One region of the Pectobacterium araliae genome, then DNA from elsewhere that is predicted to be linked to it. Evidence: riboswitches for the same ligand, from Rfam matches in the RefSeq annotation. Region 1 holds a riboswitch; each other region holds the start of a gene.
The links. A riboswitch is a leader RNA that binds a small molecule or an ion and turns the genes downstream of it on or off. The one in region 1 is predicted to bind thiamine pyrophosphate.

Region 1 (8,125 bases):
CCCTGAAGCGGGTTGTACACGGTGGTCAGTGCCGTCGTATTCTGCGCATCATCCTTACGCCACAAACGCACAACACCACGATCGGCAACGTAACCGCTAGCGAACACTTCCGGCGGTGCGGTGCGGCTACTACAAGCTACCACGGCTATAAGCACGAGGCCTGCGCCACACAAACTTCGTAAAAGCAAAAGGGGCGAAAACGCCCCTCTGCTTAAACTTTTAACCGGCATGGGCTTATTTAACAGCGTCTTTCAGAGCCTTGCCAGAAACAAACGCTGGCACGTTGGCAGCAGCAATTTTGATTTCTTTACCGGTTTGTGGGTTGCGGCCAGTGCGCTCATTACGATGGTTCACTTTAAACGTACCAAAACCAACTAATTGTACTGCATCACCTTCTTTCAGAGACTCGGTAATTGCCGCCAAAGTTGATTCCAGAGCTGCTTTAGCCTGTGCTTTTGACAGATCAGCTTTGTCCGCAATTACATCAATCAGTTGAGTCTTATTCATAAGTTATCCTTACAGTGTGTTTATCGCTTGCTAAGCATCGAGTGCGACGGATATGCCCTTTCCCGTTTTAGGGTGTAGTAGCACTCTCCTGCATACACGCACCGACAGCCACTTTTTTTACGCCCCCCAAATGTAGACCAGACAGGGTGCGAATGTGAAGCCTTAAGACAGGCCATTTCAGGCCTTAAATCACGTTTTATCGCGTTATTGATGCAAATTTATCCCGATGTTACTACTTCCGGCCTCGCGCAGATCGGAACGGAGCCCTTTGATCAGCTCAATATCGCGTTCTTCACAGGCCGCCAACAGGCGAAAAATCTCCCATTGGATGTCCCATTCTTCTTCAATCGCAGGCAAAATCTTGAGCTCGTCGTCGGTCATTTCTTTGCCAGCCTGCGTCATTTCCAACATAGCAACCGTACGGATGGACGCTTCACTGATGGCTATCGCATGTTCCAGCGTTTCACCGCTTAAGCGCGAATGAATCAGCTCACCCAGTGCGATGCAGGCATCAATAGCCGGGTAAACACCGTAAAGATCGTAATCTTCCGCGGCGGGAACCGCTTCTTCCAGCTTTTCCAACTGGTTATCGAAATTAACCTTCGCATCTTTAACAACTAATGTTTCCCATACCAAATCGAGAATGCGGCGGTAAACCATCGCGTCTCCGAATTCTGTTTGACGACAAAATTCGTGGTAATTTGGATACATACGTTCACAAAGACATGCCATGAAAGTGACATGTTGCCAGCTCGCCAACTTTTCCAGACGTAAATGAATGGGGTTACGTAACATTTTTATGCTCATTAACGGCGACGGACGGCAGTGTACCTGAAATCACAGTGACGCCCTATGCCTGAATTCCTAAAGTTTTACGACAATACGCTAGCCGCTTGCAGCCGCTGCCAACGCACAAATGCGGGACGATTCGATGCGACAGCATCAGCCCAACGGGTCGGCTCCGGTAAACGGTAGCCGCGCATACAAGATTGCACCCAGTGCAATGCACTATCCTGACTGATCCGATGCCCTGTTGCCACAAACAGCGGATTACAGCGCGCTTTGCTACGCCATACCCAACCAATCTGCTCACTCTTATCCAGCAAGGGCTGTTGGCTACCGACACTCTCAGCCAACGGCTCAAATCGGCCACAAAGCCGACTTTTCGCCACGCCAATCGTGGGAATGTCAACGAGCAGACCAAAATGGCTGGCAACGCCGAGACGACGCGGATGGGAAATCCCATGCCCATCGACAAACAGCAGATCCGGTTTCTGTTCAAGCAACGCCCACGCAGCGAGCAGCCCAGGACATTCACGAAACGAAAGAAAGCCGGGGATATAGGGCATTGTCGTGCTGATACGCGCAATCCTGTATTCTACCAGTTCTAACGAAGGATAGCGCATTACCGCAATTGCGGCGCGAGTGACCGAACCTTCTTGCTCAAAGCCAACATCCGCGCCCGCGATAAACGCAGGCTGTTCAAAAGGTAGATCGTCGTACCGAATCACATCAGAAGCGCGGGCCAGCTGTTCGGCCCGCAGCTGTTGTGTATCAATCACATCACCTCCTGTGAATCATGCGTGATAAGCGCGGGACAACCGATGCACGGCCTCAACAAAAACGCCCGCATGCTCCGGCGGCACATCCTGATGAATGCCGTGGCCCAGATTGAAAATATGTCCATTGCCTTGCCCAAACCCAGCGAGGATCGAGGCGACTTCCTGCTCGATCCGTGCCGGATCGGCATATAACATTGAGGGGTCCATATTTCCCTGTAGCGCAACTTTATCGCCTACACGACGGCGTGCATCGGCAATGTCACTCGTCCAGTCCAGCCCCAGCGCATCGCAGCCTGTTGCTGCCATCGCCTCCAGCCACTGCCCTCCGCCCTTGGTGAAGAGCGTCACGGGCACTCGGCGACCTTCATTCTCGCGCTGTAAACCATCCACGATTTTATGCATGTAATGCAGGGAGAACTCTTTGTAGTCTCGTCCACTCAGCGCGCCACCCCAAGTATCGAACACCATCACCGCCTGCGCACCCGCGCGAATCTGCGCGTTGAGATAAAGAATGACGCTATCTGCCAGTTTATCCAGCAACAGGTGCAGCGTTTTAGGCTCAGCGAACATCATTTTCTTGATGACGGTAAACGCCTTGCTGCTACCGCCTTCCACCATATAGGTGGCCAGTGTCCACGGACTACCCGAGAAACCGATAAGCGGCACGTCACCGGCGAGGTTTTTACGGATCGTCCGCACCGCGTTCATCACATACCCGAGTTCCTGTTCTGGATCGGGAACAGGCAGTTTAACCACATCGGCATGCGACGTGATGGGAGAGTGAAAACGTGGACCTTCCCCCGCGTCAAAATAAAGCCCTAAACCCATGGCATCAGGGATAGTGAGAATGTCAGAGAACAGGATCGCAGCGTCCAGCGCATAACGCCGTAAAGGTTGTAGTGTGACTTCACACGCCAGCTCTGCATTTTTGCACAGTGACATAAAATCACCCGCCTGCGCACGCGTTGCCTTATATTCCGGTAGATAGCGCCCCGCCTGACGCATCATCCACACCGGGGTGACATCGACAGGTTGGCGCAATAACGCCCGCAAATAGCGATCATTTTTCAGGTCGGTCATGTTCTCTTCCTTTCAGCCTCACGACGGTTCTATACCAGATAGATGTGATGAAGCGGATGCGTTATAAAACGAACGTGTTATGAAACCAACACATTAATTAGCGTAAATAGTACCACGTCAGCCTTCGTTCTCGTGATGAGCACGGCACAACACTACTGTATCTTCGATAAGTCGACGTGCCACGGTGCCCAGCGGAGGCAACAGCGGAAGTTGGTCATAGCGGAACCAGTCTGCGTCACGCAACTCTTTCGGATCGTGCTTGATGTCTCCACCCGCATAATCGGCTGTAAATGCCATCATCAGCGAATGAGGGAATGGCCAAGGCTGCGAACTCACGTAACGCAGGTTTTTTATCTGAATTTGGCTCTCTTCCATCACCTCACGTACAACCGTCTGTTCTAGTGTTTCGCCCACTTCCACAAACCCAGCCAGCACGGTGTACATGTTCCCGCGATGCCGATTATGCTGCGCTAGCAAAATTTCATCACCACGGCGAATCGCGACGATGATACAAGGCGCGATCTGCGGATAATAGCGTTCTCTGCAGTGGTGACATAAGCACGCCAGCTCCGTTTTGCTCCGCACCATTTCATGGCCGCAGTAACCACAAAAGCGATGGGAGCGATAGAATTCAGCAAGTTGTACGCCTCGCCCCGCCAGTTGGAATAAGCCCGCGTCTTGATCGAGCAGTTGGCGAACCGATACCATGCCAGTATCCCGCCCCTGGCAAACCAGCCAGACAAGCTGCCCTTGCCATTCACCGATTTGACGAGCTACTTTCCCCTGTAACGACCACGCCGTCGCCGTTCCGCGCGGTAATTCTCCTTGGGGTAGCCAGATTTGTACTGCATCGCTCACTACCCACCAGCCGGTTTCATCACCTTTTAGCGTCTGTTCCATATCTTTTTATTGCTCCACTGCCACTTCACTGGCATTTTACATTCAGAGTGATTACATAAGTTTTATAACTGGGATTTCAGTTATTTCTTACCGTTCACGGAGTCAACAATGCTAAACCAGCTACAAAGTCTGACTGAATACGTTGGTGGCAATAATGCGTTAATCGACCAATGGCTACAAGCGCGTAAGCAGCTTCTGGTGGCTTACTATCATCTGGTTGGCATCAAGCCGAACAAGGAAACGCTTTCTCTTTTGGATGAAGAGGCATTGGATAATTTTTGCCAGAATCTGGTGGACTATCTTTCTACTGGGCACTTTCATTTATACGAAAAGATGCTGCATGAAGCCGCGACGCACAGCGAACAAGTCTTAGCGCTTTCCACCCAGCTCGACCTCGCCCTGCAAAATAATACGCAGCAAATTATGACGTTTTACGATAGCCATCTGGCGGCAGCCATTGACCATGATAACTGCCTCGAATTCCAGCAGGCACTTTCCAGCGTCGGCGAAGCATTAGAAGAGCGTTTTACGTTAGAAGACAACATGATCAAGCAGGTTTACGATAACTAGTCGTCATTTGACGTTATTTAAGAACATCATCACACACTGGAAAGGCAAAAGCGGCACGCTTTGACATCCGCGTTTTGCCGACATACAGTGTAGGGGTTTTATTGACCCGTTTAACAGACGGGCAAATCTTGTCGGAGTGCCTAGCGTGCTCGTGTTTTGTTTTACGAAATCAATCGTTATGACGAAACTTATGAGCGCACAGGCTGAGACCGTTAATTCGGGATCCGCGGAACCTGATCGGGTTAATACCTGCGAAGGGAACAAGAGTAATGCACTTCATTGAGCCCAAGGCTGTGTATTCCCACATACCTGCTCTGACGCTCAATATCATTATTACTCCCTCCGGCTCCAGACAAGCAATCTTCCCTTTACGTCTTACAGGAACTTGCTATGTCTACAGAACCCTTGTCTATAAAAACCTCGTCGGTAAAGACAGAGTTATCTACAGCATCCAAATCTGGTCGCCGTGAACAGCGTGCCGCCGCCCAGCAGTTTATTGAAACCTTACAGGGAACCGCCTTTCCCAATTCCAAACGCATTTACCTTACAGGCTCACGTGACGACATCCACGTACCGATGCGGGAGATTCAGCTTAGCCCGACGTTACTTGGCGGCAGTAAAGACAACCCCCAATACGAACCCAATGAGCCAATCCCGGTTTACGATACGTCAGGGCCTTATGGCGATCCGGCTGCGCAACCCGATGTCCGCGTTGGGCTAGCGAAGCTGCGCGCCAGCTGGATTGCAGAACGTCACGACACCGAAGCGTTATCCGGCGTCAGCTCCGACTTCACCCAACAGCGTCTGGCGGATGCGGGTCTGGATCATCTGCGTTTCGAACACCTGCCACGTCCGCTGCGTGCCAAAGCAGGAAAACGCGTCACCCAGCTCCACTATGCGCGGCAGGGCATGATTACGCCTGAAATGGAATTTATCGCCATTCGCGAAAATATGGGACGCGAGCGTATCCGCGGCGAGGTGCTACGCCAGCAGCATCCGGGGCAAAGTTTCGGCGCTCTCCTGCCGGAAAACATCACGCCGGAATTTGTCCGTCAGGAAGTGGCTGCCGGGCGTGCCATTATTCCCTCAAACATCAATCACCCCGAATCGGAACCGATGATTATCGGCCGTAATTTTCTGGTGAAGGTTAACGCCAATATCGGCAACTCCGCCGTGACATCTTCCATCGAAGAAGAAGTGGAAAAACTGGTCTGGTCTACCCGCTGGGGCGCGGATACCGTGATGGATCTCTCGACTGGCCGCTATATTCACGAAACGCGCGAGTGGATTCTGCGTAACAGCCCCGTACCCATCGGGACAGTACCGATCTATCAGGCGCTGGAAAAAGTGAACGGCGTGGCGGAAAACCTGAACTGGGAGATGTTCCGCGATACGCTGCTGGAGCAGGCGGAACAGGGCGTGGACTATTTCACCATCCACGCGGGCGTGCTGCTGCGCTATGTGCCGATGACCGCCAAACGCCTGACTGGCATCGTCTCACGTGGCGGTTCCATTATGGCGAAGTGGTGCCTGTCGCATCACAAAGAGAGCTTCCTGTACGAACATTTCCGCGAAATTTGTGAAATCTGTGCGGCTTATGACGTCGCGCTGTCGCTGGGTGACGGCTTACGTCCCGGCTCCATTCAGGATGCCAACGACGAAGCCCAATTTGCCGAACTGCATACGTTAGGTGAGCTGACCAAAATTGCCTGGGAATATGACGTACAGGTGATGATCGAAGGCCCCGGCCACGTTCCGATGCAGATGATCCGCCGCAACATGACCGAAGAGCTGGAACACTGCCACGAAGCGCCATTCTATACGCTCGGCCCGCTGACGACCGATATCGCACCGGGTTACGATCACTTCACCTCTGGCATCGGTGCTGCCATGATCGGCTGGTTTGGCTGCGCGATGCTCTGTTACGTCACACCGAAAGAGCATCTTGGTTTGCCGAACAAAGAAGACGTCAAACAGGGGCTGATTACCTATAAGATCGCCGCCCATGCCGCCGATCTGGCGAAAGGCCATCCCGGCGCGCAGATCCGTGATAACGCCATGTCAAAAGCGCGCTTTGAATTCCGCTGGGAAGATCAGTTCAATCTGGCGCTCGATCCGCAAACCGCACGCGCCTACCACGATGAAACGCTGCCCCAGGAATCCGGCAAAGTCGCCCACTTCTGTTCCATGTGCGGCCCTAAATTCTGCTCGATGAAAATCTCACAGGAAGTACGCGACTACGCCGCGAAACAGGAAGCAGAAGCCAAACCAGTTGAAGTGGGTATGGCGCAGATGTCGCAAGAATTCCGCTCGCGCGGTAGCGAGCTTTATCACAGCGCCACCAGCCTACAAACCGAGGAAAGCAAATGACGGGCTCGACGCCTTTTGCCCCAACGGCACAGCGGCTGGGGCTTTATCCCGTCGTCGATAGCGTGGAGTGGATCGAGCGATTACTCAGCGTCGGGGTGAACACGATCCAGCTCAGGATCAAAGATCGGGCAGATGAACAAACCGAAGCCGATGTGATCCAGGCGATCGCATTGGGTCGCCGCTATCAGGCGCAGCTCTTCATCAATGACTACTGGAAATTAGCGGTAAAACATCAGGCATACGGCGTACATCTGGGTCAGGAAGACCTGGATACTGCCGATCTGGCCGCCATTAAAAAAGCGGGTCTGCGCTTAGGCGTCTCTACGCATGACGATCGTGAACTGGCACGCGCGGTGGCGATCAATCCGTCCTATATTGCGCTGGGGCATATTTTCCCCACGCAAACCAAGGATATGCCATCAGCGCCGCAGGGGCTGGCTGAACTAACGCGGCACATAACCGATCTGCAAGACCGTTTTCCTACAGTTGCAATTGGCGGCATCAGCATCGACAGAGTACCTGCGGTGCTGGCAACGGGCGTCGGCAGCATTGCCGTCGTCAGCGCCATTACTCAGGCACCAGACTGGCGGCAGGCCACCACGACGCTGCTCAAAATGATTGAAGGACGGGAGGCATGACATGGTAACGACTCACCATCCAGCGCCTGCCGGACTGAGCGATAGCGAATTCATGCGCTATAGCCGTCAACTGATGCTGGAGGATATTGGCCCGGAAGGTCAGGAGAAACTCAAAGCCGCCCGCGTTCTGCTGGTTGGGCTGGGTGGGCTGGGGGCGCCCGCCTCGCTCTATCTGGCTGCCGCTGGGGTCGGCACGCTACTGCTTGCCGACGATGACTCACTGCACATCAGCAACCTGCAACGCCAGATTCTGTATCGCACCAGCGACACCGACAAACCCAAAGCCGTGTTGGCGCAGCGTCAGCTACAGGCATTAAATCCGCACTCAGAAGCGATTGCGATTACCGAAAGGCTCAGCGGTGACACGTTATACAGCGCCGTCAGCCGCGTCGATGTCGTGCTGGATTGCAGCGACAACATGGCCACTCGCCATGCGGTTAACGCTGCCTGCTTTAACGCCGGCAAACCGCTGATCAGCGGGAGCGCCGTCGGTTTCAG
Region 2 (8,125 bases), 1.1 Mb from region 1:
CCTTATGCCGTGGTGCGCAATAACAGCAGCCAATTGAAGATCCGCGCTTTCGATGACTATTTTGGCTATCGGGCGCTGATTGATGAGGTCAACATCTGGGTCCTACCGGACGAACCGGAAGAAATGCCCGTCTTCGTTCAGTTCCAGTCCGACAATTCTCGTCACGAACAGTTGGAAAGTAGAATGGAAGAAGGCGGTTATTTCCTGTTGTTCGACAAACGCTCGCCGCTGAACAAGCGCCCAGAGACTCAGCAATGGCTCAGGCAGGTATTTAATCCTATTTCGCTGCTCAACCACGCCAATATCAGTAACCAGCGCGACTGGTCACCGGCCTATAGCCTGCTACCGCGCTGGCATCATCATCACCCCGATACGCCACAGTCCATACCCAAAGGACTAACCGACGTCACGCTCACGTTCTATCAGGAGCACCCAGAATACCGGATATTGAGCGAGATTATGCGTACGCTGCTGGCGCAGCAGGGCGTCACGTTGCATGTTCAGACCATCAGCTACGAAGATTGGTATCAGGGTAATGCCGAAAGCGATATCTGGTTTGGTAGCCTGAATTGTTATCTGCCGCTCGAATTCTCTCTGTTTGCGATGCTCTATGAGCTGCCACTGGTGCAACATTGCCTGAACGACGACCTGGATACCGACGCACAGCAGTGGCGTAATAACACACTCTCAATGGCAGAATGGAGTGAAAAACTCATCAAAAGCGGGCAACTGCATCCGCTATTGCATCACTGGCTGCAACTTCAAGGGCAGCGCAGTATGCGCGGCGTCAGGATGAATATGTTGGGCTGGTTTGATTTTAAATCCGCCTGGTTTGCGCCGCCGGAACGCTGAGAGCCTTTCGCTGCCCGACTTAACCCTTTACAATGTGCCGTTCTCAACGGGGTGCGGAAAATTTTTCGCTGAGAAGATACCCGTCGAACCTGATCCGGTTAATACCGGCGAAGGGATTTGAGAGTGCGGCTTATTGCTGCCTCGAAGTCCTTTGCCACCCTATGATTCTCAGGAGTGCAAAGTGTTAAATCAATTATTACACCGTTCAGCCACCGTGCTGAAAACCAGCCTGCCTTGTCTGTTACTGCTCTCAGCATCCGCTTTCGCCAAACCTGCGCTTACCGTTTATACCTATGATTCGTTCGCTTCCGAGTGGGGTCCAGGCCCCGTCATCAAGACCGCGTTTGAAAAAGAGTGTGAGTGCGAACTGAATTTTGTCGCACTGGAGGATGGCGCATCGCTGCTAAACCGCCTGCGTATGGAAGGCAAAAACAGCAAAGCGGACATCATTCTGGGACTGGACAACAACCTGTTGCAGGCAGCGGAGCAAACCGGCCTGTTTGCGCCACACGGTCAGGACACCCGTGCGGTTACGGTGCCGGGCGGCTGGAGCAATAAAACCTTCGTTCCTTACGACTACGGCTATTTCGCGTTTGTGTATAACAAAGACACGCTGAAAAACCCGCCGAAAAGCCTGCATGAACTGGTGGACAGCAATGCACCGTGGAAAGTGATCTATCAGGATCCGCGCACCAGCACGCCGGGGCTAGGTTTGTTGTTATGGATGCAGAAAGTGTACGGCGACGATGCGCCACAAGCCTGGCAGAAGTTGGCGAAAAAAACCGTTACCGTCACCAAAGGCTGGAGTGAAGCCTACGGTTTGTTCCTGAAAGGGGAAGCGGATCTGGTGTTGAGCTACACCACATCGCCGGCCTACCACATCATCGAAGAGAAGAAAGACAACTACGCCGCAGCGACCTTTAGCGAAGGACATTACCTGCAAATCGAAATCGCCGGGCAGTTGGCTTCCAGCAAAAATCCCGAGTTGGCAAAACGCTTTATGCAGTTCATCCTGAGCCCAACCTTCCAACAGGCTATCCCGACGACGAATTGGATGTATCCGGCGGTGAAAACCGACCTGCCTGCGGGCTTCGCGACGCTCGCCGTGCCTGAGAAAGCCATGCAGTTCAGCGCACAAGATGTTGCCGACCAAAGGACGCTGTGGATTCAGGCATGGCAACGCGCCGTCAGCCACTAATCGGCGGACGTCTGTGGCCGGGGCTGCTGGCCACCACGCTGTTAATTTCCGTTGCCGTACTGGCTTTCGGCGCACTGTGGATACAGGCGCCCGAAAGCCAGTGGCGCACGCTATGGCATGACAGCTATCTCTGGCATGTCATTCGGTTTACCTTCTGGCAGGCCTTTCTCTCTGCGCTGTTTTCTACCGCTCCAGCCATTTTCCTTGCCAGAGCGCTGTATCGACGGCGCTTTCCCGGCCATCGCTGGCTGTTGCGCCTGTGCGCGATGACGCTGGTGCTGCCCGTATTGGTAGCCGTTTTTGGCCTGCTCAGCGTTTATGGCAGACAAGGCTGGCTGGCCTCTGCGCTGGGCTGGTTTGACCTGAAATACACGTTTTCGCCCTATGGGTTGCAGGGAATTTTGCTGGCGCATGTGTTCTTCAATCTGCCGCTGGCAACCCGACTGCTATTGCAATCCTTAGAAGGTATTGCCACCGAGCAGCGCCAGCTAGCCGCCAATCTGGGTATGAACAGCTGGCAGCATTTCCGTTTGTTGGAATGGCCCGCCCTGCGCAGGCAGATTTTACCCACTGGCGCATTGATTTTTATGCTCTGCTTTGCCAGTTTTGCCACGGTGCTGTCGCTGGGCGGTGGCCCGCAGGCGACCACCATTGAGCTGGCTATTTATCAGGCATTAAGCTTTGATTACGATCCGGGGCGCGCGGCACTGCTGGCGTTAATTCAGATGGTCTGCTGTCTCGGTTTGGTGCTGCTGAGCCAGCGGCTGGGACGGATTCTGCCCGTTGGCAGCACACAGCAGCTTGCCTGGCGTAACCCGCAGGATAGCGCCTTAAGCCGCCTCACCGACGGCCTGCTGATTGGTGCGCTGTTGCTGCTGGTCGTGCCTCCTTTGCTGGCCGTGGTGGTCGATGGTGTGAACCGCTCATTGGTTTCCGTCCTGCAACAACCTGTGCTCTGGCAAACGCTGTTTACCTCACTGCGCATTGCCTTAGGCGCGGGACTCCTGTGTCTGGTGCTAACCATGATGCTGCTCTGGAGCAGTCGCGAGCTCAAGCTACGCCAAAAGCCACTGTTCGGGCAGTTGATGAACCTGAGCGGTATGCTCATCCTCGCCATGCCGGGCATTGTGCTGGCAACCGGCTTTTTCCTGCTGCTGAATAACAGCATCGGGCTACCGCAATCCCCTTACGCACTGGTGGTGTTCACCAACGCGCTGATGGCCATTCCGTATGCGATCAAAGTGTTGGAAAACCCAATGCTGGACGTTGCCGAGCGCTATAACCGACTCTGTACGTCGCTGGATATTCACGGCTGGCAGCGGCTAAGGCTGATCGAACTCGCCGCGCTGAAACAACCGCTCGCGCAGGCGTTGGCTTTTGCCTGCGTGCTGTCGATTGGTGATTTCGGCGTCATCGCGCTATTCGGCAATGAGCAGTTCCGCACGCTGCCGTTCTATCTGTACCAGCAAATCGGTTCCTATCGCAGCGCCGACGGCGCAGTCACAGCGCTGTTGTTGATGCTGCTGTGCTTTATATTATTTACCCTGATTGAGAAACTGGCAGGCCGTCATGATCGCGCTTGAGAAATTGACCTACTTTTATCAACACTTGCCCATGCGTTTTGATTTTCACGTCAAACCGGGCGAGCGCATCACCATCCTCGGCCCCAGCGGTGCGGGGAAAAGCACGCTGCTGAATCTGGTTGCGGGCTTCCTGATGGCTGACAGCGGGGAATTACGACTGAACGGCGAATCTCACCGCGAGACGCCTCCGGCTAAACGACCAGTTTCGATTCTGTTTCAGGAAAATAATCTGTTCCCTCACCTGACGATTGGGCAGAACATCGCGCTGGGGCTGCACCCCGGCCTGCGGCTCAGTACCGCACAGCGTGAAACGCTACAGCAGATCGCCGATCGGGTGGGTTTGGCGGATCTGCTGGATCGTCTGCCCTCGCAGGTTTCCGGCGGGCAGCGCCAGCGCGCGGCATTGGCACGCTGTCTGGTGCGTCATCAGCCCATTTTGCTGCTAGATGAACCGTTCTCGGCTCTCGATCCGGCGCTGCGTCAGGAGATGCTCGATCTGGTTGAAAGCGTGTGTCAGGAGCGTGAGTTCACGCTGTTGATGGTGTCGCACAATCTGGATGACGCCATGCGGATCGCAAAGCGCACGGTGCTGATCGTGGACGGACAAATTTATTATGATGGATCGACTCAGGCGCTACAGGATGGCAGCGCCGAAGCGTCCACCATCCTGGGAATTTCACGTCCGTCTTCGGATTGAAGAATTAAGGCAAAGCCTGATAGCGCAAGTTGCTGAACGTGACGGCGCCCTCGCCTGAAGCATACAGGGCAGGCCGCAAACTGAGAAAGTCATACGCGACGTTGTGATGATAACCGGACACTTCCATTTGCACCGGATATTTCTCCCACGCTCCCTGATCCGAGGTGCGGGTGTAAAACGTCACGATATGGCGATCGTTTTTCATCCGAATTTGCACCTCATTACCCGTGATATGCGGCAGTTTCTTCTCCGCCCTTTCCAGCCCATAGCGGTGCATGACGGTGCCATCCTGATTAAACGACAGCCCAACGTACAGCTTCGCGTTATAGAACAGCAGTAAACCGGCCTGCGCTCCTAGGGCAAAATTCGCCGTGACTTCAATCTGATAAGCCTGATCGCCGGGGATCATCGTCAGCGGCGCGCTGTCCTTCGGCGACGTGCCTTTTGCTTTCAGGTGCAGCTTGCCGTCTTTAAGCGTGACCCGCTTCAGCTCTTCTGCATTGGCGCGGTAGAAATGCCAGCGGGCTGGAAATTTCTCGTCGGTAAAGCTATCAGACCAGCCGATGCCATGAGGCACTGCCTCGCCGCCTTCCGGCTTGCGAATCGGTTTGCCGGTATCGAATCCAGCGGATGTAAACCAGCCATCATCACCCCAGACGATCGGCTCCAGCATCGCCTGCCGCCCCAGTGTCATAAAGCCGTTTTCATAACCGTGGTACACCATGTACCAGTTTTTATCCGGCCCTTCGATCAGCGTCGCATGCCCGCGCGACCACCATTTCTCTGAACGATCCTGTGTGCGGATAATCGGGTTATGCGGCGAGTTTTCCCACGGTCCGTTGATCGATTTCGATCGGGCGGCAATCACCATGTGTCCCGTTGGCGGCCCAGCCGTTCCACCTTCCGCCAGCACCATGTAGAAGTAATCACCGTGGCGCAGCATTTTTGGCCCTTCCTGCGAGAAGCTTTCCACATCCCACTCTTCCGGATATTGCCATCCCTGATAGACCACTTCCATGTCGCCGACCGTCGACAGCCCGTCATCAGTTAACTGCACGCGATTGCCGCCAGACATAAAGATGTAACGCTTACCATCTTCTCCTACCACATGACCGGGATCGCTGGCCGGATTTTTCAAACCGATATCTTTCGGCGGCGTCCACGGGCCATGAATATCATCAGCAGTGATCACATACAGCGTTTTCTTTTTCGTCCCTTTGGCGTCAATAATCCGGTTTGTAGTGAAGTAGATGAAGTATTTGTCGTTATGCTTCACCAAATCCGGTGCCCAGATGGCATCAACGGGCGTCGTGATCGCCGGGCTTAGTGGTTCCCAGTTCACTAAATCGCGCGAGTGCCAAATCAGCAGTCCGGGGATGTCGTCAAAGGACGAAAACGTCATGTAGTAATCAGCGCCATCCTTGATAAGGGTGGGATCGGGGTGATCGCCCGCAATAATTGGATTGAGATAACAGCCATTGCCCAAATCCGCCTGACGCTGCTGTTCAATACCCCGCATCCATTCGTTGGCAGGGCCAGCCTGACACGCTATCGCCTGGCCAATACCCATTGCCATCAGTAAGATACCGCTCAATACACCTTTCCCTACCACTCGGGAAACACCCATTTGTCACCACCCACTATCCCAATGATTATTTTGTAATTTATAACATTGAAACCCTGTTCCAATTGTGAAAGTAATCACGCTTCTCTCGGTTATACGGCGAAAAATCAAGCGGTGAAATTTTCAATATACTGTGACCAATTCGACATATTCAGTTTTTATTCCTTGTGGGTATTGTGTCTTTTTGTACTGCTGTGCTTATATGAATTGACGATTGATTATTCATTCGAACACAACACTCAACCATAAATAACTCGAACATAAATAGGATTCCCGTGACGCACTACTCTTCTTCCACTTCAGCACTACTACACACCGCGCATGTTGACGCGGTCGTCGTCGTGCGCGTGGTCGTCGTGGTCGTCGTCGGCAGCGCGCCGTAACGGGTTCCGAATCGAAGATTCTCAAACCCCGCCGGCGCCAGCCGAGCGGGGTTTCTTGTTTCTCCCCTCCCCGCTCCGACACTGCACCGGCTCTGATGAAGGATGTAAACATGCGTTATACAGGCGCTCAGTTGATTGTTCGGCTGCTCGAACAGCAGGGCATCACCACCGTAGCGGGTATTCCCGGCGGCGCAGCTCTGCCGTTATATGATGCACTGGGTCAAAGTAAAACGATTCGCCACGTTCTGGCACGCCACGAACAAGGCGCGGGGTTTATGGCACAAGGCATGGCGCGCGCCAGCGGGCAAGCCGCCGTTTGTATGGCCTCCAGCGGCCCGGGAGCGACGAATCTGATCACCGCCATTGCCGATGCCAAACTGGATTCAATCCCGCTGGTGTGCATCACCGGTCAGGTACCTTCCAGTATGATCGGCACCGATGCGTTTCAGGAAGTCGACACCTACGGCATCTCTATCCCCGTCACTAAGCATAATTATCTGGTGCGTGACATCACCGAACTGCCGCGCGTGATCCCAGAAGCGTTTCGCATCGCGCAGTCGGGTCGTCCCGGCCCTGTGTGGATCGATATTCCAAAAGATATTCAGAATGCGACCATTGAACTGAGCGAATTGCCGGACGTCTTTCCTCTCGATACGCCACCCGCTATCACCCAGCAGGAAATCGAGCGTGCTGCGGCCATGATCAACGCAGCTCAGAGTCCGGTGCTCTATCTCGGCGGCGGGATTATTAGCAGCGTCGCGCACGAACAGGCGGTTCAACTGGCGGAACGTTCCAGCCTGCCAACCACCATGACACTGATGGCACTGGGTACGATGCCTGTCGATCATCCCCTGTCGCTGGGTATGCTGGGTATGCACGCCGCACGATCAACCAATCTGATCTTACAGCAAGCGGATTTGTTAATTGTGCTGGGGGCACGTTTTGACGATCGCGCAATTGGTAAAGCAGAACAGTTTTGCCCGAATGCCAGCATCATTCACATCGATATCGATCCGGCCGAACTGGGTAAGATCCGCCAGCCACACGTGGCGATCAATGCCGATGTCGCGCAAGCACTGGATCAGTTGCTGCCGCATATTGCGCCGCAGCAGCGTGACGTATGGCGTGCCACCGTCCGTGGACTGCAACAGGAATTCCCGTTCAACATGCCGAATGCTGACGATCCGTTAAGCCATTATGGTCTGGTTCAGGCTACGGCGCAGGCGCTGACGGATGATGCCATCATCACGACCGATGTCGGCCAACACCAGATGTGGGTGGCACAGTCTTATCCGCTGCGTCGCCCACGTCAGTGGCTGACATCCGGCGGGTTTGGCACGATGGGCTTTGGCCTGCCTGCGGCGATTGGCGCGGCGCTGGCTGAACCCGATCGCACCGTGGTGTGTTTCTCTGGTGATGGCAGCCTGATGATGAATATTCAGGAAATGGCGACCGCAGCAGAAGAAGGGCTTAACGTAAAAATTGTCCTGATGAACAACCAGTCACTGGGTCTGGTACATCAGCAGCAGGATATGTTTTTCCAGAAGCGCATCTTTGCTGCCGATTACCGTTACAGAACCAATTTTCTCGCGATTGCCGCAGGTTTCGGCTTTGCAACCTGCGATCTGAACGCCGCCGCCGATCCACAGGCCGCCCTGCAAGAGGCGCTCAATCAGCCGGGTCCTGTACTGATCCACGTACTTATTGACGCCAATGAAAAAGTGTTACCCATCGTGCCACCGGGTGCCGCGAACATCGATATGATCGGAGATTAATGACTATGTCAAC
Region 3 (8,125 bases), 1.1 Mb from region 1:
GGCGCTGTCCGTTGACTGTAGTGGTCAAGGGGCGACTTGGCGGTGAAAGTCCTCTACACACCCGGCAAGGGGAAGTGTTAGCCGAACGGCAAGGGTGCCCACCGCGAGGTGGGATCTGAAGGAAGCTGAAGGCAAAATGCTGGCCTGACGAACAGGAAGCAGTTTAGGCGGCACAGCGGGGTAAGGTGGCAAATATCATCAAAGCCCAATACTTGCACAGAACGCTGTGACGTAAAGCTGACAGGCATAAGCAGGAAGGTCGCGCGAATTACCCCGGGAGGGCTGCACGTTTGCTTCAGGGCTACCGAGCGTCGAGAGGCGACGGGATGAACGTGCAGCAGTCAGCCGAAGCCGTAGTAGTGCTGCATAACTGGCAGCATGAAGGGCTGAACATGATTAACCGTGATTAGGACACCGATACTCGATGGGAATTAATGAGGCACAAGCGCAGAGCACTGCGGCCAGCGGCAGAGGAGACGGACAGTATCCGTCAGTGCTGCATGAGGGTGCTGAAATCCCCACGGCGGTCGGTGGGCAAACGAAAGCGGAAATGCCGTTGACGATGGAAACGGTGATAACGAGAGAGAACCTGATGCTGGCCTATCAGCGCGTGGTGGAAAACAACGGCGCGGCAGGGGTAGATAACCTGAAAGTGACGGAGTTGAAGCCGTGGCTGAAACAGAACTGGGCGAGTATCAGGCAGGCATTGATTACGGGCGCCTACCAGCCGCAGGCGATACGCAGAGTGGATATCCCAAAGCCGGACGGCGGCGTGAGAACCCTGGGTATCCCGACGGTAGTGGACAGGCTTATCCAGCAGGCGATAGCACAACAACTCAGTCCGGTCGTGGAGCCGCACTTCTGCGAATCGAGTTACGGGTTCAGAAGTAACCGCAATGCGTGGCAGGCAGTGCAACAGGCACAGCGCTACATACAAAGCGGGAAACGCTGGGTGGTCGATCTGGATCTGGAAAAGTTCTTTGACCGGGTGGATCATGACATTTTGATGTCACGTCTGGCGAGGCATGTCAGGGATAAACGGCTGTTGAAACTGATACGTCGCTACCTTGAAGCGGAAATGACGAACGGGTGCGAGACAGAGAAGCGAGGTAAGGGAATGCCGCAGGGCGGACCGTTGTCGCCGCTACTGTCGAACATTCTGCTGGATGAACTGGATAAAGAACTGGAGCGTCGAGGTCACAGCTTCTGTCGCTATGCGGATGACTGCAACATTTACGTGAGCAGTCGCAAAGCAGGCGAGCATATCTTTAGGGCAATCAGGGTGTACCTGAGAGACATACTGAAGCTAAAGGTCAATGAGCAGAAGAGTGCGGTGGCGCGACCGTGGGAGCGTAAGTTCCTGGGATACAGCGTGACACGGCACAAACAGACCCGACTGAAGATCGCAGGGAGCAGTGTCGAGAGGCTGAAGGAGAAGATCCGTAGCCTGACGACAGGGCACGCGACGAAATCAGTGAAAGGCGTAATCAATGAACTCACACCGATACTGCGAGGCTGGATGAGCTACTTCAGATACACGGAAGTAAAAGGAGTTCTGGAGAAGATTGACGGCTGGGTCAGGCGTAAACTGCGCAGTCTACTGTGGCGGCAATGGAAACGAACGTATACGCGAGCCCGAATGCTAATGCGAGCGGGCTTGTGTGAAAAGCGAGCGTGGAGGTCGGCGAGTAACCAGCGAGGAGCGTGGTGGAACGCGGGGTCGAGTCACATGAATGATGCGATAAAGACGGCGCAGTTCAGACGACTCGGCTTGATATCACTAGTGGAGCAGCAACGGCAGTTCCAGAGTTAACATGAACCGCCGTATGCGGAACCGCACGTACGGTGGTGTGAGAGGACGGCGGGAGTAATCTCGCCTCCTACTCGATCCTCCCGTTTACCCATTTCCCTACCGCAAACATTCACCGATTCTTCTGATGTCTACCTGCTAATTTAGTGTCTATGATTAACTGCAACGTTTCTGTCTTAACGACAACATCGCAGCCAGAGAAAGATGACATGGAAAAAAATCCAATCACGCTACTGATTTTGAATGGAAAAAGCGCGGGTAATGAAGAACTGCGCGAGGCCATCGATAAGCTACGCAAGGACGGCTATACGCTGCATGTCCGCGTGACCTGGGAATACGGTGATGCCAAACGCTATGTGGAAGAGGCGATTCAGCTCAACGCGGATAACGTGATCGCTGCCGGAGGCGACGGCACTGTCAATGAAGTCGCTGCGGCATTGGCGGTACAGCCGGAAGCGGTGCGTCCGTGTCTCGGAATTGTACCGTTAGGCACGGCTAATGATTTTGCCACCAGCTGTCAGATTCCAATGGAGATGTACAATGCGCTGACGCTGGCGATAAAAGGCCGCGCGACTGCGATTGATATCGCCAAGGTCAACGACAGCCATTATTTCATCAACATGGCGACGGGCGGATTCGCCACGCGTATTACCACCGAGACGCCAGCCAAGATGAAGGCCGCGCTGGGGAGTGCCTCTTACGTGCTGCACGCGCTTTTTCGCATGGACATGCTGCAAGCCGAACGCTGTGAAATTCGCGGGCCAGGTTTTCACTGGTCGGGGGATACGCTGGTTGTCGCGGCGGGAAATGGCCGTCAGGCAGGCGGCGGACAGCAGCTTTGCCCTGAAGCGCTGGTTAACGATGGGCTGCTGGAACTGAGCGTGCTGTCAGCAACCGAGCTGTTGCCCAATATGCTTCAGGCCTGGTTTACTGGCAGCGAAAACCAGAACATGATTTCCGCTACCTTGCCCTGGCTGGAGATCACCGCACCAGACGATATGACGTTTAATCTGGACGGCGAGCCACTTACCGCCAAACGCTTCCACATTGAGGTACTTCCCGCAGCGATCTCCTGTCGACTGCCGCCTCAGTGTTCGCTGTTGGAATAACGACGTGTTTGCTTATTCCCGCTTCAGGCGATTACTGTTTGCCAGATACAACGTCACCAGCAGCAGCAGGATCGCCGCGGAATAAATCAGCGTATCCGCTGGGCTTTTGTGATCGACAATAATCAGGCGAATAATGGCCGTAATGCCGATGTAGATAAAATAGCGCAGCGGGAAGTGATAGCCGGACTGAAAATACTTCACGATCAGCGCAATAAATTCAAAATAAAGGAAATAGATCACGATGCCTTCTATCAACTGATAGGAGGAATCTTTCTCGTTGGAGATCAGCAGCACTTTCGCCAGATGAAACGTTTCCTTGACCAAAAAAATAACCAGAATGGTCGCCAGCGCCAGCAGGCCGATATTGAGTATCGTCTGAAGCGCCTTGGCAGCCATCGCACTGCGAGCAGAACCTGCCATATGTTATCCATCCTATTTCACATTAACGCCAAGAATTCACTGCAAAATAACCGGCCAACCCGCGTACTGTCTATGACAAACACGCTTAATTTAGTTTGAAATTACTGACAAAGATGTCACGCAAAGTACAAGTCAATTTACTTATACCCGTCATACTTCAAGCTGAATGTGCGTTTTACCACCAGCGGTAGAAATGATGAACGGGGCCGATTCCGTGCCCGACCTCCAGCGTGTCGGCATGCTGTAACGCCTGCTGTAAATACGCCTTCGCGGCCTTAACCGTCTCGCCCCAGCTAGCGTGACGCGGTCGCAGTGCCGCTAACGCGGCAGACAGCGTGCAGCCGGTGCCGTGCGTATTGCGTGTATTCACACGCGGTGAGCTAAAGCGCTGCGGATCGGCCTGTCGACTGAACAGCCAGTCTGGGCTTTCCGCTTCGCTAAGGTGTCCGCCTTTCATCAGCACCGCCTGACAGCCCATCGCCAGCAGCGCTTCCCCCTGCTCACGCATTTCCCGCTCGTTGGTGGCCGATGACGTATTCAGCAGCGCAGCGGCCTCCGGCAGGTTCGGCGTAATCAGGGAAACCAGCGGCAGCAGCTCACGACGGATCGATTCCACCGCCTCGGGAGCCAGTAGCGGATCGCCACTTTTCGCCAGCATCACGGTGTCCAATACCACGAAAGGCACGGCGTAATGGCGCAGGCGCTCGGCAACGGCTTCGACAATATCGGTCTGCGCCAGCATACCAATCTTGGCGCTGTCGATACGCACATCGCTCAGCACGGAATCCAGTTGTGCCGCGACAAAATCCGGTTCAATTCGGTAGACGGACTGCACGCCACGCGTATTTTGCGCCACCAGCGCGGTAATGACCGACGTGCCGTAAGCACCCAGCGCGGAAAACGCTTTTAAATCCGCCTGAATCCCCGCACCGCCGCTCGGATCGGTGCCCGCAATCGTCAACGCATTGATACGTTTCATGCCAGTTCCTCCGCGCGCAGGGTATACAACCTATCGAGGAAATGGGGGATAAAACTGCCTGTACCTTGTGATGCTGAAGCTGCCTGCTGCCCCGCTAACGCCATGACATAACACGCCGCCGCCACGTGGGATAAGCGATCGCCGTCCAGAGAAGAAAAACCTGCGACCACCGCCGACAGCGCACAGCCCGTGCCGACTACCCGCGTCATCATGCTATCGCCGCCGGTTACCGCGATATCTCGCTCACCGTCCGTGACATAATCCACCACGCCGGTCACCGCAACAATCGTCCCCACTTGTCGAGCCAGCTCGCGTGCGGCAGGGAGCGCCGCCAGCGAATCATCAGCGCTATCGACACCCCGCCCCTGTGCGGCTAACCCCGCCAGCGCCATGATTTCAGACGCGTTGCCGCGGATCGCCGTCGGTTTCCATGTCAGCAGCTCTCGGCAAAATTCGGTACGAAAGGTTAAACCGCCTACGGCAACCGGATCGAGCACCCACGGCGTATCCACCTGATGTGCACTCTTTACCGCCGCTCGCATCGCATCGGCACGCGAGCGCTCCAGCGTCCCGACATTAATCAGCAGCGCATCGGCCACCGCGCTGAACTGCGCGGCTTCATCGGGATCGACCACCATCGCAGGCGACGCATTCAGCGCCAGCAGCACATTAGCAGTAAAAGATTGCACCACGTCGTTGGTCAAACAGTGCACCAGCGGTGAAGCAGAATGAAATTGGGTGAGCGATATTGCTGCCTGAGCGGCAGAAAAGTCGGCGGGTCGCGTGTTCATAAATCTCCCAACCGGCGTGGAAGAAGGCGGCAACCGGTGGGCATACCGTGACTTCCCTACGCTGGCATTATCCAGTTCAGGTGGTACGGGTATTTCTCAGCCTTCACAAAGAAGGGCACCCCGAGTCATTTAAAATCAAAATGTTGCGATTAATGTTTTATTAATCTTCGATCAGGATAATGCCAGTGGGCAGTATTGTAAATGGACATCCAATCCTACTAGTGTCCAGCGGATATTGACCTTATCCACAAGCAGTGGACTAAACAAGGTTCTGGTTCCCAAACAGTTCCTGACTGATATCACCACAGGTACTCTGAAGAATCAGCGAGTTATCTCCTTTCGCCAAAGAAGTCTGTATTCGATCAAATTTTTATTTTTTTGCGCATTATTGACATTGTCGCAAGCCTTGTCAGACAAGGCTTGCGCATTTATTAACCTTTCGCAATCTAAATTTAACCTCAAAATCAAGCCTTGTACTCAAAAGAATCTCAACTAAAATACACAGCATGTAGTGCATTAATGAAATTAATGCACTACATATAGATATCGCATTAATAACAGGCATAAAAAAACCGGATTCACAAATTGTGAATCCGGCTTATGAAGCATGACCACCATGAGTTTGCAGACTCATAACGTTTGTTAGCCTCACTTTCATTTCTACGGTTTGATTGTGCCGAGCTTGGATGGTCATGTAAATACCAATTAGTGCTCATAAGGAGCTACACATGACAATCTGTAATAAGTCTCATCGATACAATACGGCTTTCATTAACCTGCCAGATGACCAAGGTGGTGAGGGGCGGCATAAATGTTGTGGTTGTGGCTGCGCCTACGATCAAGGATACCAATCAGGTTTATCTCGAACGGAACAAGTCTGGGTAAATTTGCATGTTTTGCCTGATAGCCAAGCGGGCACTGTACGCCATAAAAGCCCGCAAGCAGCATTTGCTGAAGGCTATCGTGATGGTATGCGTGATTCCTATAGCTACGCTGGTTAATGTTGAATGAAGGGGCTTCATGCCCCTTCCGCTTTTAAGGGATAGAAATGGATAAACGTTACCAGGTTTTCGTAAGTTCAACTTTTACGGATTTGGAAGAGGAACGGAAACACGTTATACAGACGCTGATGGAAATGGATTGCATCCCAGCAGGAATGGAGTTATTCCCAGCAATCGATGAAGAGCAATGGGAATTCATAAAAAAAGTAATTGATGATTGTGATTATTATCTGCTGATCATTGGTGGACGATATGGCTCTGTCGCAGAGGACGGTTTAAGTTACACCGAAAAGGAATTCGATTATGCGGTCTCAAAAGGTTTACGTGTTGTTGTTTTAGTACATGAGAATCCGGAAAGTCTACCTTTAGCCAAATCTGAAAAAGACTCTGAGCTCAGAGAGAAGCTCACAGCATTCATAGAGAAGGCCTCAACCAATCGTCTCAGGAAAACATGGGCAACAGCTAAAGATTTACCTGGATTGGTCGCCTTAAGTATGAGTAAAACGATGAAAACTTATCCAGCAATCGGATGGGTGAGAGCCAATCTAACGTCTTCTGAAAATGACTTAAGAGCAATAGTTGATTTACAAAAAGAAAACGAACGGTTAAAAAACGAACTGAAAATGGCAACTTCGAGTCGCAACCAAACGCTTGACTTAAATCTAGCGGATTTCGATGATGTTTTCGATTTTAATTGCCAATCTACTTTTCCTAGAGGGCCACACACAACTGGTGGGATTAAAGTTTGGTCTGTGAGCATGGAATGGAAGGACATATTTCATACAATATCGCCCTACCTCACTAGACATTATCCCGAATCAAGTGTCTCAGCCACAATTGCCGAAACAGCGAAAAAAATCGCAGACAAAGGAGGCACATCCGCTAAAGTTTCCTCTCAGGATCTCAAGACGATAGGCATACAATTGCGCGCATATGATTTCATTAAAATTGAATATTTAAAAACGACTGATGGCAGCATGAATACATTCTGGTCATTAACAGAATCAGGACAGGTTGAGATGCTGAAAACCAGAACGATCAAAAAGCAAAATCAAATTACAACAGAATAAACTATCTCCATTTCGCCCCAAAGATCTGGGGCGAACTTTGTACCTCAAATGGATATTTACAATATTTTTTGTCCCCTCAGATTAAGTAAACACCAACTATCTCCAACCCAGGCCATCAATTACATAGCAAATCGTGGATAACGGAAACGTATGCAGCTAACGCCGAGCTATTCCTGATCCACTTCAGCCAACCGTCAGGCTGATTGCCCCCACCTGACACAAAATGAAAAACCACAGGCACGTTGTGACATAGAGAAAAACGCCATAACCCTTTAGACTGGTTAATCAAACCCATACTGAGGAAATTGTGATGACGATGATAAAGAGTTATGCCGCACCGGAAGCAGGCGCAGCGCTGGAGTTGTATGAGTTTGATGCGGGTGAACTGCAAGCGGAAGACGTCGAAGTCGTAGTCGATTACTGCGGCGTGTGCCATTCCGATCTCTCGATGATCGATAACGAATGGGGTATGTCGAGCTATCCGCTGGTTGCCGGGCATGAAGTGATTGGCCGCGTGCACGCCTTGGGTGACGCGGCGAAAAACAAAGGATTAAAGATTGGTCAGCGCGTCGGCATCGGCTGGACGGCACGCAGTTGTGGGCATTGCGATGCCTGTATCAGCGGCAGCCAAACCAACTGTCAGCAAGGCAGCGTGCCAACCATCCTGAATAAAGGCGGTTTCGCCAATAAGATTCGCGCGAACTGGCAGTGGGCTATCCCGCTTCCTGATTCCATTGATATCGAATCAGCTGGCCCGCTACTGTGCGGCGGCATCACCGTCTTCAAACCGCTGTTAATGCACCATGTCACGGCAACCAGCCGCGTCGGTGTGATCGGTATCGGTGGTCTGGGACATATCGCGATTAAGCTCCTGCACGCGATGGGATGCGAAGTCACGGCGTTCAGCTCTAATCCGGCCAAAGAGCAAGAAGTGTTGGCGATGGG

Region 2: it holds a riboswitch for thiamine pyrophosphate, as region 1 does, so the genes downstream of both, thiB (thiamine ABC transporter substrate binding subunit) here and thiC (phosphomethylpyrimidine synthase ThiC) in region 1, are expected to answer to the same signal.
Region 3: it holds a riboswitch for thiamine pyrophosphate, as region 1 does, so the genes downstream of both, thiM (hydroxyethylthiazole kinase) here and thiC (phosphomethylpyrimidine synthase ThiC) in region 1, are expected to answer to the same signal.

The regions. Positions count from the first base shown of each region.
Region 1 covers NZ_AP028908.1:4,210,114-4,218,238, forward strand. The annotation lists gene AACH44_RS19115 (DUF1481 domain-containing protein) at 1-230, opposite strand, end outside; gene hupA (nucleoid-associated protein HU-alpha) at 235-507, opposite strand; gene AACH44_RS19125 (YjaG family protein) at 712-1,302, opposite strand; gene nfi (deoxyribonuclease V) at 1,380-2,069, opposite strand; gene hemE (uroporphyrinogen decarboxylase) at 2,085-3,149, opposite strand; gene nudC (NAD(+) diphosphatase) at 3,267-4,049, opposite strand; gene rsd (sigma D regulator) at 4,158-4,619, shown strand; TPP riboswitch at 4,742-4,896, shown strand; gene thiC (phosphomethylpyrimidine synthase ThiC) at 5,010-6,989, shown strand; gene thiE (thiamine phosphate synthase) at 6,986-7,627, shown strand; gene AACH44_RS19160 (HesA/MoeB/ThiF family protein) at 7,629-8,125, shown strand, end outside.
Region 2 covers NZ_AP028908.1:646,448-654,572, reverse strand. The annotation lists gene sgrR (HTH-type transcriptional regulator SgrR) at 1-852, shown strand, start outside; TPP riboswitch at 890-986, shown strand; gene thiB (thiamine ABC transporter substrate binding subunit) at 1,067-2,050, shown strand; gene thiP (thiamine/thiamine pyrophosphate ABC transporter permease ThiP) at 2,026-3,633, shown strand; gene thiQ (thiamine ABC transporter ATP-binding protein ThiQ) at 3,620-4,330, shown strand; gene AACH44_RS02930 (family 43 glycosylhydrolase) at 4,335-5,957, opposite strand; gene AACH44_RS21160 (ilvB operon leader peptide IvbL) at 6,230-6,337, shown strand; gene ilvB (acetolactate synthase large subunit) at 6,448-8,112, shown strand; gene ilvN (acetolactate synthase small subunit) at 8,118-8,125, shown strand, end outside.
Region 3 covers NZ_AP028908.1:3,117,503-3,125,627, forward strand. The annotation lists gene ltrA (group II intron reverse transcriptase/maturase) at 425-1,813, shown strand; gene yegS (lipid kinase YegS) at 2,020-2,919, shown strand; gene psiE (phosphate-starvation-inducible protein PsiE) at 2,932-3,339, opposite strand; gene thiD (bifunctional hydroxymethylpyrimidine kinase/phosphomethylpyrimidine kinase) at 3,515-4,318, opposite strand; gene thiM (hydroxyethylthiazole kinase) at 4,315-5,109, opposite strand; TPP riboswitch at 5,146-5,242, opposite strand; gene AACH44_RS14200 (hypothetical protein) at 5,838-6,110, shown strand; gene AACH44_RS14205 (DUF4062 domain-containing protein) at 6,158-7,180, shown strand; gene ahr (NADPH-dependent aldehyde reductase Ahr) at 7,491-8,125, shown strand, end outside.